Regions from separate parts of the Streptomyces sp. NBC_01716 genome, predicted to be linked through region 1. Evidence: riboswitches for the same ligand, from Rfam matches in the RefSeq annotation. Region 1 holds a riboswitch; the other holds the start of a gene.
What was found. Region 1 has a riboswitch for glycine ahead of gcvT (glycine cleavage system aminomethyltransferase GcvT). Riboswitches for the same ligand answer to the same signal wherever they lie in the genome.
Positions count from the first base shown of each region.

Region 2: linked by a shared signal. The riboswitch ahead of gcvP (aminomethyl-transferring glycine dehydrogenase) and the one ahead of gcvT (glycine cleavage system aminomethyltransferase GcvT) in region 1 are both predicted to bind glycine.

Region 1 is NZ_CP109181.1:2,534,220-2,541,791, reverse strand. Features, by position in the region: gene ctaD (aa3-type cytochrome oxidase subunit I) at 1-523, shown strand, start outside; gene OIE74_RS10820 (hypothetical protein) at 520-867, shown strand; gene OIE74_RS10815 (DUF3140 domain-containing protein) at 878-1,219, opposite strand; gene OIE74_RS10810 (L-serine ammonia-lyase) at 1,239-2,621, opposite strand; gene glyA (serine hydroxymethyltransferase) at 2,800-4,068, opposite strand; gene gcvH (glycine cleavage system protein GcvH) at 4,085-4,462, opposite strand; gene gcvT (glycine cleavage system aminomethyltransferase GcvT) at 4,553-5,716, opposite strand; glycine riboswitch at 5,884-5,981, opposite strand; gene OIE74_RS10790 (AAA family ATPase) at 6,209-6,883, shown strand; gene OIE74_RS10785 (enhanced serine sensitivity protein SseB) at 6,971-7,572, shown strand, end outside.
Region 2 is NZ_CP109181.1:7,504,824-7,512,395, reverse strand. Features, by position in the region: gene OIE74_RS33530 (hypothetical protein) at 1-274, shown strand, start outside; gene OIE74_RS33525 (DUF5999 family protein) at 641-847, shown strand; gene gcvP (aminomethyl-transferring glycine dehydrogenase) at 987-3,872, opposite strand; glycine riboswitch at 4,051-4,148, opposite strand; gene OIE74_RS33515 (PRC-barrel domain-containing protein) at 4,261-4,683, shown strand; gene OIE74_RS33510 (DNA polymerase IV) at 4,680-6,092, opposite strand; gene OIE74_RS33505 (MerR family transcriptional regulator) at 6,152-6,718, opposite strand; gene OIE74_RS33500 (bifunctional nuclease family protein) at 6,904-7,377, opposite strand; gene ftsR (transcriptional regulator FtsR) at 7,431-7,572, opposite strand, start outside.

The DNA.
Region 1 (7,572 bases):
GATGTTCGCCGGCTTCCATTTCTGGTGGCCGAAGATGACGGGCAAGATGCTCGACGAACGGCTCGGGAAGATCACCTTCTGGACGCTGTTCGTCGGTTTCCACGGCACGTTCCTCGTGCAGCACTGGCTGGGCGCCGAGGGCATGCCACGGCGGTACGCGGACTACCTCGCCGCCGACGGCTTCACGGCCCTCAACACCACGTCCTCGATCAGCTCGTTCCTGCTCGGCCTCTCGATGCTGCCGTTCTTCTACAACGTCTGGAAGACCGAGAAATACGGGAAGAAGGTCGAGGTGGACGACCCGTGGGGCTACGGCCGCTCACTCGAATGGGCGACTTCCTGCCCGCCGCCGCGGCACAACTTCCTCACGCTGCCCCGGATCCGCTCCGAATCCCCGGCGTTCGACCTGCACCACCCCGAGGTCACCGCACTCGTGGACGAGCACAACGCGGGCCGCAGGGACGTCGTGGAGCCCGAGGCGGACGTCAGCGGTCCATCGGGGGACGACAAGGACCGGCCGTGATCGGCAGGTCATCGTCGTCGGAGGAGGCCGCCGCGGGCATCCAGCAGCTGGAGGGCTATCTGCTGGCCCAGAGCCGCGTACGGGAGGCCCGCGCGCACGCCGTGGTCTTCGCCGACCGCATGCCGTGGCTGACCACCGCACAGCACGAAGAGGTCGTCAGGCTCTACACCCAGGACCACATCGCCATGTCCCGGCGGGCGCTGGAACTGGTGGTGGCGCGCGCCGGTGAATTGCGGGAGGAGTACACCGCGCGTTACGAGCTGCTGCGGCGGCGCCTGGTGTGCGCGAGCCTCACCGCGGTGATCGGCGCCGCCTGCGTCGTCCTGTGGCACGTCCCCCGCTGACGCCCCGGCCTCACAGCGAGCCTTCGGGCCCCGACCTCAGCGGGTCGTGACCGAGCCTCATCAGCTGGTCACGGCTCGGCCGGCCGGCCGCGTCGGGTGTGAAGTCCTCGACGCGTTCCACCACGTCGTACATGACCCGGGTGTCTGCCTCGGTCAGCTCGCTGCGGCGCTTCTGCAGGATCTCCAGCACCCGCAGCCCGGTTGTCGTCCACTCGGATTCGGACCCGGAGTCCGCATCCTCCGCGCCCCCCTCCGTCTGGAGGACCACCCCGATCTCCTGCGAGGTCATGTTGACCACGCCGTGGAACTCGGTCCAGAGCGTTTCGAGTTCGAGTGCGGACATACCGGCCATGTCATTCACCCCTGACGTCTCAGCATTCGATGATGTTCACCGCGAGCCCGCCCCGCGCGGTCTCCTTGTACTTGACCGACATGTCCGCGCCGGTCTCCTTCATCGTCTTGATGACCTTGTCCAGCGACACCTTGTGGCTGCCGTCGCCGCGCAGCGCCATCTTCGCCGCCGTCACGGCCTTGACCGCCGCCATGCCGTTGCGCTCGATGCACGGGATCTGTACGAGGCCGCCGACCGGGTCACAGGTCAGGCCGAGGTTGTGCTCCATACCGATCTCGGCCGCGTTCTCGACCTGTTCGGGGCTGCCGCCCAGGACCTCCGCGAGGGCGCCCGCCGCCATCGAGCAGGCGGAGCCGACCTCACCCTGGCAGCCGACCTCGGCGCCCGAGATGGACGCGTTCTCCTTGAAGAGCATGCCGATCGCGCCGGCGGCGAGCAGGAAGCGGACGATGTCGTCGTTTTTCTCGGCGTCCGTGTGCCCGGCAGCGGCGAAGTTCAGGTAGTAGTGCAGCACCGCCGGGATGATGCCCGCCGCGCCGTTCGTGGGGGCGGTGACGACGCGCCCGCCAGCCGCGTTCTCCTCGTTGACCGCCATCGCGTAGAGGGTGATCCACTCCATCGCGCGGGCCGCCGGGTCGCCCTCGGCACGCAGCTGCCGGGCGGAGTTCGCCGCGCGGCGGCGCACCTTGAGGCCGCCGGGCAGCAGGCCCTCGCGGGTCATGCCGCGTGACACGCACTCGCGCATGGCCCCCCAGATCTCCAGCAGCCCCTCACGGATCTCGGTCTCCGTGCGCCACGCCTTCTCGTTCTCCAGCATCAGCGCGGAGATCGAGAGCCCGGTCTCGCCGGCCAGCCGCAACAGCTCGTCACCGCTGCGGAAGCGGTACGTCAGCACCGTGTCGTCCAGCTTGATGCGGTCCTCGTCCACGGCGTCCTCGTCCACGACGAAGCCGCCGCCGACCGAGTAGTACGTCTTCTCCAGGAGGACGGCGCCGGCGGAGTCGTACGCGAAGACCGTCATGCCGTTCGCGTGGTACGGCAGCGCCTTGCGCCGGTGCAGGATCAGGTCCGCGTCGAAGTCGAAGCCGATCTCGTGCATCCCGAGCAGGCTGATCCGGCCGCTGCTCCGGATGGCCTCCACGCGCGCGTCGGCGGACTCGATGTCGACCGTACGGGGGGACTCGCCCGCCAGGCCCAGCAGCACCGCCTTGGGCGTGCCGTGGCCGTGGCCGGTGGCGCCGAGCGAGCCGAAGAGCTCGGCCCGTACCGAGGCGGTGTGGGCGATCAGGCCCTCGTTCTTCAGCCGCCGCGCGAAGAGACCGGCCGCGCGCATGGGGCCGACCGTATGGGAGCTGGACGGGCCGATGCCGATCGAGAACAGGTCGAAGACCGAGATGGCCACGGTGGTACTCCTTGCGGGCTGGTAGACGCCGTCGTCTGCCGGGGTGGTGCAGAAAACGTAACTACAGGTGCAACGGTACGGCGCGCCGCGCGCGCCGGTCGGGTGCGCGCGGCGCGGCCGTGGGCCCTCGGACACGCCCTGGTCGCGGGTGCGACCTCGGCCGTGGGACCCGGTGGGACTACAGGCCGGGGTACAGCGGGTGCTTCGTCGCCAGCGCCGTCACGCGCGCGGCCAGGGCCTCGCGGTCGAACTCCGGCTTCAGGGCCGCCGCGATGACGTCCGCGACCTCGGTGAAGTCCTCGGCCGTGAAGCCGCGGGTGGCGAGCGCCGGGGTGCCGATCCGCAGGCCGGAGGTGACCATCGGCGGGCGCGGGTCGTTCGGGACGGCGTTGCGGTTGACCGTGATGCCGATCTCGTGCAGCCGGTCCTCCGCCTGCCGGCCGTCCAGCTCCGAGTTCCGCAGGTCGACCAGGACCAGATGCACATCCGTTCCGCCCGAAAGGACAGAGACGCCGGCCTTGGTGACGTCGTCCTGGACCAGCCGCTCGGCGAGGATGCGCGCGCCGTCCAGCGTCAGCTGCTGGCGCTCCTTGAACTCCTCGGACGCCGCGATCTTGAACGAGACCGCCTTCGCCGCGATGACATGCTCCAGCGGGCCGCCCTGCTGACCGGGGAAGACCGCGGAGTTGATCTTCTTGGCCAGCTCCTGGGTGGAGAGGATCACGCCGCCGCGCGGGCCGCCCAGGGTCTTGTGCGTGGTCGTGGTGACGACGTGCGCGTGCGGCACCGGGTTCGGGTGCAGCCCGGCGGCGACCAGACCGGCGAAGTGCGCCATGTCGACCATCAGGTACGCGCCGACCTCGTCGGCGATCCGGCGGAACGCGGCGAAGTCGAGCTGCCGCGGATACGCCGACCAGCCGGCCACGATGAGCTTGGGGCGCGACTCCTTCGCCAGGCGCTCGACCTCGGCCATGTCGACCTGGCCGCTCTCCTCGTCGACGTGGTAGGCGACCACGTTGTAGAGCTTGCCGGAGAAGTTGATCTTCATGCCGTGGGTGAGGTGGCCGCCGTGGGCCAGATTCAGCCCCATGATCGTGTCGCCGGGCTTCAGCAGCGCGAACATCGCCGCGGCGTTCGCCTGCGCGCCGGAGTGCGGCTGCACGTTGGCGTGCTCGGCGCCGAAGAGCGCCTTCACCCGGTCGATCGCGATGTTCTCGACCACGTCGACGTACTCACAGCCGCCGTAGTAGCGGCGGCCCGGGTAGCCCTCGGCGTACTTGTTGGTCAGGACGGAGCCCTGGGCCTCCATGACGGCGACCGGCGCGAAGTTCTCCGACGCGATCATTTCGAGCGTCGACTGCTGGCGGTGGAGTTCGGAGTCGACGGCGGCGGCGACATCCGGGTCGAGCTCGTGGAGTGAGGAGTTGAGGAGCGACTTCGAAGACATCACAGTCCCTGGGGTCTCAGTTGCCGGAGAATTCGGTGTACTCGTCGGCGGAGAGCAGGTCCTTCGGCTCTTCCGCGACGCGTACCTTGAACAGCCAGCCGCCCTCGAAGGGTGCGGAGTTCACCAGCGAGGGGTCGTCCACGACGTCCTGGTTCGCCTCGGTGACCTCACCCGTCACGGGGGAGTACAGGTCGCTGACCGACTTGGTCGACTCCAGCTCACCGCAGGTCTCGCCCGCGGTCACCGTGTCACCGACCGCGGGGAGCTGGGCGAACACGACGTCGCCGAGGGCGTTCGCCGCGAACTCCGTGATGCCGACCGTCGAGACGCCGTCATCGGCGGTCGACAGCCACTCGTGCTCCTTGCTGTAGCGCAGCTGCTGGGGGTTGCTCATGGCGTGAATTCTCCTGTACGCGGGGGAGTGGTGGTGAACACGTGTCTTGCGGAGTGAGATACCGGCGCGGCACCTCACGGGTGCCGGGCGCTACTTCTGTCGTTTGTAGAAGGGCAGCGCGACGACCTCGTACGGCTCGACCGAGCCCCGGATGTCGACCCCGACGCCCGCCGTGCCCGCCGCGGCGTGCGACGCGTCCACATAGGCCATCGCGATCGGCCGGCCCAGCGTCGGCGACGGCGCGCCCGAGGTGACATGACCGACGACCTCGCCGCCGGCCACGACCGGGTATCCGGCGCGCGGCACCCGGCGGCCCTCGGCGACGAGCCCGACCAGCTTGCGCGGCGGCGCGTTCCCGGCACGCTCGGCGGCGGCCTCCAGCGCCGGGCGCCCCACGAAGTAACCCTCCTTCTCGAACTTGACCACCCTGCCCAGGCCCGCGTCGAAGGGCGTGAGACCGGTGGTCAGCTCCTGCCCGTACAGCGGCATCCCGGCCTCCATACGGAGGGTGTCGCGGCACGAGAGCCCGGCCGGTACGAGTCCGGCGGACGCGCCCGCGGCGGTCAGCGCCTGCCACAGCCCTTCCGCGTGCCGGGGCGCCACGAACAGTTCGAAGCCGTCCTCACCCGTGTAGCCGGTACGGGCGATCAGCGCGGGCACGCCGGCGACGGTGCCGGGCAGCCCGGCGTAGTACTTGAGCCCGGCGAGATCGGCGTCGGTGAGCGAGGCGAGGATGCCGGGCGACTCGGGGCCCTGGACGGCGAGGAGCGCGTACGCGTCGCGGTCGTCCCGCACCTCGGCGTCGAAGTCCGCGGCACGGCCCGTCAGCTCGTCGAGCACCACCCGCGCGTTGGAGGCGTTCGCGACGACCATGAATTCGGGTGACCCGTGCGTGTCGAGGCGGTACACGATCAGGTCGTCCAGGATGCCGCCGTCCTCCTGGCAGATCATGGTGTAGCGGGCGCGGCCCACGGCGAGCGAACCGATGTTGCCGACCAGCGCGTAGTCGAGGGCCTGGGCCGCCCGCGGGCCGCTGACGGTGATCTCACCCATGTGGGAGAGGTCGAAGAGCCCGGCCTTCGTACGGACGGCGAGATGTTCCTCCCGCTCACTGGCGTACCGCAGCGGCATGTCCCAGCCCGCGAAGTCGGTCATGGTGGCGCCCAGCGCGCGGTGGACGGCGTCGAGCGCGGTGTGGCGCGGGCCGTCCGGACCAGCCGCTTCGGGGGCGGGCGTGTGAGACGTATTGCTCATAGGTGTGGCTCCCAGGGCATGACAGAGAGGACAATCCTCCCCATCTGTCATCGGAACCTGAGAGGTTCATCACGACCGCACGTACACGTTCATACGTACGCACACGAAAGGTCGCGACTTGCACCGTGGGTGGAAGCGCCTGACGGCGATTCACTTTTCAGATCTGCCTCGTCCGCGCGGTACTGGGCCTGAGAGATTCAAGGGAGGAACTTGCTCCTTCGGCGCCCGGCACCCATGGTGACCAGGACTCTCCCGCGCGGATTCGAACGGCCGTTATGGAGTTGGCGCGCACATCATCGCACGCGCCGCCCTCCCGCCCCGCGGTCGCCGGCGCGGGAGGGCGGCGGGGGGCGTACGCGGGCGTCCGGTCGGCCGGAAGGGCGGAGCCGACAGGGCCGTGAACAGCAAAACGCTTGTGCCGTATTACCCATTCTTTACACTTCAAGGGCAGGGAACATCGGCCAGGGCGATGGACCCGACAGGGGGAGGGCGATGACGTTGCAGCGGTCCCGTGCAGGCGCGTACGCGACGACCGCGGGGGTGCCCGCCCAGCCGGCAGCGGTCCCCCGCCGGACCTTGGCGGCGGTCCCACCGGTCGTCCGGGACCTGCGCGAGGGGAGAAGCCGGGGGCCCCGGCGCCTGACGTTCGGCGGCGGCGACGTGGTCGTCGTCTCCGGGCTGCCGGGCAGCGGGAAGTCCACGCTGATCGGCCGGGCCGCGGCGGGCCGGGGGATCGACTCGCAGGACACCCGCGACCGCTGGGCCCGCCGGCTGCCCGCGCGGCTGCCGTACGCGGTCTACCGGCCGCTGGTGCGCCTCGCGCACTACACGGGGCTGCGGCGGGCACTGCGCTCCGGCGAGAGCGTCGTGGTGCACGACTGCGGCACCCAGGCGTGGGTACGGCGCTGGCTGGCCCGCGAGGCGCGGCGGCGCGGCAGAAGGCTCCATCTCGTCCTGCTGGACGTCACGCCGAAGACCGCCCGCGCGGGCCAGCGCGAACGTGGCCGCGGTGTGTCGGGGTACGCCTTCGCCCGCCATCGCCGGGCGGTGTCCCGCCTGGTCAAGGAGGCGGAGTCGGGCCGCCTCCCGGCGGGCTGCGTGTCGGCGGTCCTGCTGGACCGCGACGCGGCGGGCGCGCTGGTGGGGATCGACTTCCGGGGAGCGTGAGCGGGGCGTTCGGCGACCGGTGCGGGGTTAGGGTTTTCCGGGGTACGCGGGGGTGGGGAAGGCGTACGGGGCGATACGGGAGAGTCAGTGAACACAGCATGGCCGGGCAACGAGTTGGAAGAGGTGCTCGCCGCGTCGCTCGGGAACGCGTCGGCGGGCGGACGGCTGGTCGAGGTACTCGGCCGCAGCCAACTCTGGGTGCCGCTGCCCAACGGCGGCGGACCCGACAGCCCCGGACTCGATCTGCCCACGCTGGAGATCGAGGGCGCGCCGTACGTCCCCGTCTTCAGCTCCGAGCAGCAGTTCCTCCAGTGCGTCGGGGCCCATATGCCCTTCACGGTCGCCCCGGCCCGTGAGTTCGCCCGCGGCCTGCCGCCGCAGCTCGGCATAGCCGTGAACCCCGGCGGCATGGTCGGCGCGCCGCTGCCGCCGCTCGCCGTCGCCGAGCTGTGCCGGGTGGGCCGTACGCCGCTGGACGGGCCCGCGAGCGGCGGCCGGGTGCGGCTCTTCGAGCCCGACTGGCAGGAGGACCCCGTCGACTTCCTGACGGCCGCCGCCGAGGAGTTCGAGGCGTCCGGCGTCGTCGTCAGCGCCCGCCGGGGGCTGGCGAGCATCGAGGGCGAGCCCCCGGTGCTCTTCGTCGGCGTCCAGCTCTCCTCCTGGGAGGCCGCCGAACGCAACGCGCCCAT
Region 2 (7,572 bases), 5.0 Mb from region 1:
GCCGTACCAGCCGCGGCTGCTCTCGGTCCCGGGCCTGTACATGCTCACCCTCTGGCTGCACCAGGACATCGAGGCCGACGCCTCTGTCGGCGCCCCCGCCCCGGCCGACCTGCTCATCCCGCTCGCTCCCGCCCCGCCCGGCATCGTGGCCCACCGGCCGCACCGCGCCGCCGACCTGCTCCCGATGATGGGTCCCCGGCTCACCTCGATGTTCTCCGCGGCCCCGGCGAAGGCGTCCACCGCCGCGTCCCCGCCACTGCTGACCACCGGCTGAGCGGCATCGGCCGGCCGCCTCCGGACTGCCCGCGTCCCGGCCGTCTCCCAACCGCCCCACGCGCCATACACTGCCCCGTGACCCCTCAACGGTCACGGGGCTCTGTGCTGGTTACGGGGCACTGTGCCGCGCCCGTCCGGAGTAGTCCTTACGGGTCACCCCGAACCACCCGAAAGGACAGCCCAGTTGGGCTGAACCGCCCGGGCGGGTGACACGTCCTTAAGCAGAGACAAGCGCTGCCGCGAAATCCCTGCGGATCGACGTCCGTGGGGCAACACTGGGGTACGGACCAAGAGAAACCGGGGGGCGGCCATGACCACGTCGAGCCGCAGGACACACACCACGACGCAGCGAAAGAAACCACCCATGTGCCAGCACCAGCCAGCCTGTCCGACAGCCGACTCAGCCGACCGGGAAGCCGCCCGTCACGCGGCCCACCACCCGGAGCAGGGCTGGAGCCTGCTGTGCAACGGCGTCCTGCTCTTCGAGGACACCGGGGAGCTGCTGCCCGACGGCCAGATCATCGCTCCGCACCGGCCGGCCGGCAGCGAACAGGTCATGACGGCAGCCTGAAGCCGTCCGTAACAGGGGGCCGGCCCGGAGAGTTCACTCCGAACCGGCCCCGACGCATGTGCTTGACGCGGGCGCCGCGGGCGACCCGCCTACGCCTTCCGTCCGCGCACCGCACGGCCCGACGGCCGTGCGCCGTCCGTCAGTTGTCGTACTCGTCCAGCGGCGGGCACGAACACACGAGATTGCGGTCACCGAACGCACCGTCGATCCGGCGGACCGGTGGCCAGTACTTGTCGGCCGCCGAGACCCCGGCCGGGAAGACCGCCTCCTGACGGCTGTACGCGTGCTCCCACTCCCCGCCCAGCGCGGCTGCCGTGTGCGGGGCGTTGCGCAGCGGGTTGTCGTCCGCCGGCCAGTGACCCGACGCGACCTTCTCGATCTCGGCGCGGATCGCGATCATCGTCTCGCAGAACCGGTCGAGTTCGGCCAGGTCCTCGCTCTCGGTGGGCTCGATCATCAGCGTGCCGGCCACCGGGAACGACATCGTGGGCGCGTGGAACCCGTAGTCGATGAGCCGCTTGGCGATGTCGTCGACGCTGACGCCGGTCGACTTCGACAGCGGACGCAGATCCACGATGCACTCGTGCGCCACCAGCCCGTGCGGACCCGTGTAGAGGACCGGGAAGTGCGGCTCAAGCCGCTTGGCGATGTAGTTCGCGGCCAGTACGGCGACCTGCGTGGCGCGCTTGAGGCCCTCACCGCCCATCAGCCGGACATAGGCCCAGGAGATCGGCAGTATCCCCGCCGAGCCCCAGGGGGCCGCCGAGATCGGCCCGACGCCCGTCTCGGGACCGGCGGCGGGCTGGAGCGGGTGGTTGGGCAGGTACGGGGCGAGGTGGGCGCGTACGCCGACCGGGCCGACGCCGGGGCCGCCGCCGCCGTGCGGGATGCAGAAGGTCTTGTGCAGGTTCAGGTGCGACACGTCCGAGCCGAACCGGCCCGGCTTCGCCAGTCCCACCAGCGCGTTGAGGTTCGCGCCGTCGACGTACACCTGACCGCCCGCGTCGTGCACGGCCGCGCAGATGTCGCTGATGTGCTCCTCGAACACGCCGTGCGTGGACGGGTAGGTGACCATCAGGACGGCCAGTTCGTCGCCGTGCCGCTCGATCTTGGCGTGCAGGTCGTCGACGTCGACGTCGCCGTCATCGCGGGTCTTCACGACGACGACCTTCATCCCGGCCATGACCGCGCTCGCGGCGTTCGTGCCGTGCGCGGAGGACGGGATGAGGCAGACGGTGCGGCCGGTGTCGCCGTTCGCGCGGTGATACGCCCGTACGGCCAGCAGCCCGGCGAGTTCGCCCTGGGAGCCGGCGTTGGGCTGGAGGGACACCGCGTCGTAGCCGGTGACCTCCGCCAGGCGCTCCTCCAGCTCACGGATCAGCGTGAGATAGCCCTGCGCCTGCTCGGCGGGCGCGAAGGGGTGCAGCGCTGCGAACTCCGGCCAGGTCACCGGTTCCATCTCGGTGGTGGCGTTGAGCTTCATGGTGCAGGAGCCGAGGGGGATCATGCCGCGGTCCAGCGCGTAGTCACGGTCGGCGAGCCTGCGCAGGTAGCGCAGCATCGCGGTCTCGGAGCGGTGCTGGTGGAAGACCGGGTGCGTGAGGTACTCGTCGGTGCGCAGCAGGGTCTCCGGCAGCGCGTCGGCGGACGCGGCGTCCAGAGCCTCGATGTCGCCGGTGACGCCGAAGGCGGCCCATACGGCGGCGAGTTGGGCGCGACCGGTCGTCTCGTCGCAGGCCAGCGAGACATGGTCGGCGTCGACGGGGTGAAGGTTGACCCCACCCTCACGAGCGGCGGCCACGACCTCGGCGGCGCGGCCCGGGACCCGTACGGTCAGCGTGTCGAAGTACGCCTCGTGCACGATCTCGACGCCGCCCGCGCGCAGACCGTCGGCGAGGACTGTCGCGTAGCGGTGGGTGCGTTCGGCGATGGCGCGCAGCCCGTCGGGGCCGTGGTAGACCGCGTACATCCCGGCCATCACGGCGAGCAGCACCTGCGCGGTGCAGATGTTGCTGGTGGCCTTCTCGCGCCGGATGTGCTGCTCGCGGGTCTGGAGCGCCAGCCGGTACGCCTTGTTCCCGTCGGCGTCCACGGAGACCCCGACGAGCCGTCCGGGCAGGTTGCGGGCGAACTTCTCGCGTACGGCCATGTATCCGGCGTGCGGTCCGCCGAAGCCCATGGGGACGCCGAACCGCTGGGTGGTGCCGACGGCGATGTCCGCGCCGAGTTCACCGGGCGAGGTGAGCAGCGTGAGGGCCAGCAGGTCGGCGGCGACGGTGACGACGGCGCCGAGTTCGTGCGCCTGCTCGATGACGGGCTTGATGTCCCGTACGGCGCCCGAGGCGCCCGGGTACTGCACGAGCACGCCGAAGACCCCGCGCTCGGCGGCCTCGGCGGGAATGCCGTCGGCCAGGTCGGCGACGAGGACGTCGACGCCCGCGGGTTCGGCCCGGGTGCGGATCACCGCGACCGTCTGCGGCAGGGCGTCGGCGTCGACCAGGAAGACGCCGTCCTTCACCTTGCCGACGCGCCGGGCGAGCGCCATGGCCTCGGCGGCGGCCGTGCCCTCGTCCAGCAGGGAGGCACCGGAGGTCGGCAGGCCGGTCAGATCGGCCACCATGGTCTGGAAGTTGAGCAGCGCCTCCAGACGGCCCTGGGAGATCTCGGGCTGGTACGGCGTGTACGCGGTGTACCAGGCCGGGTTCTCCATCACGTTGCGGAGGATCACCGGCGGCGTGAACGTGCCGTAGTAGCCGAGACCGATCATCGGCGCGAGGACCTGATTGCGGTCCGCGAGGGACCGCAGCTCGGCGAGCACCTCGGCCTCGGTCCGCGCGGCGGGCAGCCGCAGGGCTTCGGCGCTCTTGATCACGTCGGGCACCGCGGCGGCGGTCAGCTCGTCCAGCGAGCCGTAACCGACCTGCGCGAGCATCTTGGCCTGCGCGGCGGTGTCGGGGCCGACATGGCGCTGCTCGAAGGGGATTCCTCGCTCCAGCTGCGAGAGCGGTGTGCGATGAGATGTCATACGGGAGGCCTCCTGGTCTGGCGCGACCTGCGAGGGGCACCGATACACAGGTGCCCGGACGGCCTCCCCCTCTGTCACATCAACCTGAGAGTTTCACCGGACCGCCGCGAAGCGGGCCGATTTTCACCGTCGGTGAGAGCGGATGCCGTCCGACACCTGCCCTGCTTTCCAGAGTGACCTCGTCCATGCGGTACGGGGGCCTGAGAGTTTCCGGGGAGGATTTGCTCCTTCGGCGCCTCCGGCAGTCTCACCGGACGGCTCTCCCGCATGGGGTCTACAGCCACTGGCCAGCCTACCAGCGAGTTCCCGCCAGGGTCTTCGAGTGGCCGATACCCCGAATGTGCCCTTTCGTAGAGCGAGGGAGCATATGCGACCAGTTGGAGGGACCGTGCAGACCGACATCGATCCGCGCAGCCTGATCGGCCGCAAGGCGTACGACCGCGACGGGCACAAGATCGGCACCGTCGACGAGGTGTATCTGGACGATGCCACCGGTGTGCCGGAGTGGGCGGCGGTACGGACCGGGCTGTTCAGCCGGGACGCGTTCGTGCCCCTGGCCCCCAGCACCTACCGCGACGAGTCACTGCACGTCCCCTACGAGCGCGGCCTGATCAAGGACGCCCCGGACTTCGGGGTCGGCCGCCATCTCTCCCCCGACCAGGAGATCCAGCTCTACCACCATTACGAACTGGCCCTGCCGGAGCCCGCGGCACCGGAACGCCCGGCCGCCGACCGCGACTTCGGCCAGGTGGCGGGCCGCGACGCCGCCGCCCGCCCCGGCGACCGGGAGCGGGACCGGCCGCAGCGCTAAGGCTTCTCCGGCGGGTGAGCGACCAGGGGCAGCGGTTCGGAGAGCTCCAGGTCGGGATCGTCCGTACGGAACGTCCGCACCCGCCCGGGAACGGCCGACGTGGGCTCCTCGAACCGTACGGTGACCCGCCCCACCCCACTCCCCTGCACCCACCCGGCGCCGAACTCGGCATGACGCACGTCGTGCCCCGCCGGCCAGTGCCGCTCAGTGAGGGCCTCCGCGATCACGTCCGCGTCCGCCCCGGGCGGCAGCGGCAGCGGCGGCCCGGAGCCGGGCTCGTCCGCCACCGTCCCCGCGTCCGGCTCGGCCTCTACCTCCGCCCCCGCCTCCGCCTCCGCCGCGGCCTGGGCGAACAGGTCCTCCTGCGTGTAGTCGGTCAGCCCCGTCACCCCCACCCCCAGCAGCCGCACCCCGCCGGTGGTGTCCAGGGACTCCAGCAGCCTCCCCGCCGCCTCACGCACCACCACCGGGTCGTCCGTGGGCCCCCGGAGCGTCTCGGAGCGGGTGAGCGTCGAGAAGTCGTACCGTCGCACCTTGAGGACGATCGTCCGCCCCGAGTGCCCGGACTCCCGCAGCCGCCGCACACACCGCTCCGCCAGCCGGTCCACCTCCGTCCTGACACGCACCCGGTCGTGCAGATCGACGTCGAAGGTGTCCTCGACGGACACGGACTTGGTCTCACGCTCGGCCACCACCGGCCGGTCGTCGTGCCCGGACGCCATCCGGTACAGCGACGTGCCGTGCGCCTTCCCCACGAGCCGTACGAGCTCGTCCTCCCCGGCCTCCGTCAGATCGGCGATGGTCAGCATCCCGGCCCGGCGCAGATGCTCGCCGGTGGCCGGCCCGACCCCGGGCAGCGTCCGTACGGTCATCGGCCCCAGCAGCTCGCGCTCCGTGCCCGGCTCGATGAGCACCAGACCGTCGGGCTTGGCCTGCTCGGAGGCGATCTTCGCCAGCATCTTGGACCCGGCGAGCCCGACCGAGCCCGTCAGACCGGTCACCGCCCTGATGTTCCGCCGCAGCCGCTCGCCCGTCGCACGCGCCGACGGCGAGTCGGACGCCGACCCGCCCGCCTCCAGATCGACGAACGCCTCGTCCAGACTCAGCGGCTCCACCAGCGGTGACAGCCGGCCGAGCAGCTCCATGACCTGCTCGCTGACCGTGCGGTAGAGGGCGAAGCGCGGCACCAGATACGCCGCGTTCGGCGCGAGCCGTCTCGCCTGGGCCATCGGCATGGCCGAGTGGATCCCGAACCGCCTCGCCTCGTACGACGCCGTGGAGACCACCCCGCGCGGACCGAGACCTCCGACGACCACCGGTTTTCCGCGCAGACTCGGCTTCGCCGCCTGCTCGGCGGCGGCGAAGAAGGCATCCATGTCCAGATGCAGGATGGTCGGTGCGGGTCTCACCCCACCGATGCTCCCCTACCCCACTGACAATCGCCCCGGGGCCGGCACGGCCCCGGGACTCAGACGGCCCGGTCGCGGCGCCTGCGGGCGAGCTCGTCGGCGGGGTTGTGCCCGATCAGGGTCTCGCCGGTGTCGACGCGCTCGCCGTGCAGCTGCGACAGCGCCGCTTCGACATCCCGCCACACCACCCCGACGGCGATCCCGAAGATGCCCTGACCGCCCTGGAGAAGGCCGACGACCTCGTCCGGCGACGAGCACTCGTACACCGTCGCGCCGTCGCTCATGAGCGTCATGCGCTCCAGGTCCCGCGCCTGACGGCCGCGTAGATGCTGGACGGCCGTCCGGATGTTCTGGAGGGCGACCCCCGTGTCCAGGAAGCGCTTGACGATCTTCAGGAAGACGACGTCGCGCAGGCTGTAGAGCCGCTGGGTGCCCGATCCCCTGGCGGGGCGCACACTCGGCTCGACGAGCCCCGTGCGTGCCCAGTAGTCCAGCTGGCGGTAGGTGATGCCCGCCGCCGCGCACGCTGTCGGTCCCCGGTAGCCGACCGTGCCGGTCGTCGGGTCGGACGTACTGCCGTGAAGCGGGTACGGGTCGTTAGCCGTACCGTCGCCGCTGCTGCTCACACCGACCTCCGTCCTTGACCTGCCCCGTCGACGGTAGGCAGTGCCCCCGGGTGCGTCAACGATCGCCACGCTGGGCACGCCGAGTGATAATCACCCTGAGAGTGGTTTGCCGTGCCCCGTCACCGGGAAAGGCTGGCCGAATGCGCGGACGGAGTCCGGTATGACGGTCTTGGACCGTTCAGCGCTCACTGGCTGTTGGTCCCGAAATCCTCCGGAGAGATCTGGTCGAGGAATTCACGGAACTTCTCCACCTCGTCCTCCTGCTCGTCGGGGATCGCGATGCCCGCGTCGTCCAGCACCCCGTCGCTGCCGAAGATGGGCGTGCCGGTGCGCAGGGCCAGCGCTATGGCGTCGGACGGCCTGGCGCTCACCTCGACACCGCTCGCGAAGACCAGCTCCGCGTAGAAGACTCCTTCGCGCAGGTCGGTGATGCGCACCTGCGTGAGTTCCTGGCCCACTGCCTCCAGCACGTCCTTGAAGAGGTCATGAGTCAGTGGTCGGGCCGGTGCCATGCCCTGCTGGGCAAAGGCAATAGCGGTAGCTTCCCCAGGCCCGATCCAGATGGGAAGGTACCGGTCGCCTCCCACTTCACGCAGGAGCACGATCGGTTGGTTGGAGGGCATTTCCACCCGGACACCCACGACGTCGAGCTCGTTCACACAGCAACCCTAGGACGTGCCCGGTCGGTTTGGGTAGTCGGACTCCCCCAAGATCAGGTAAGCCGGACTCCGAGAGCCGTCTGTACCAGTGCCGCGTGCAGCCGTACAGAGAGCGCCGCCAGCTCCCTCGTGGCGGCCTCCGCATGGGCCCTGGTCTGCGGATTACGGTGTCGGCGCAGGGGCGCGACGACCTGC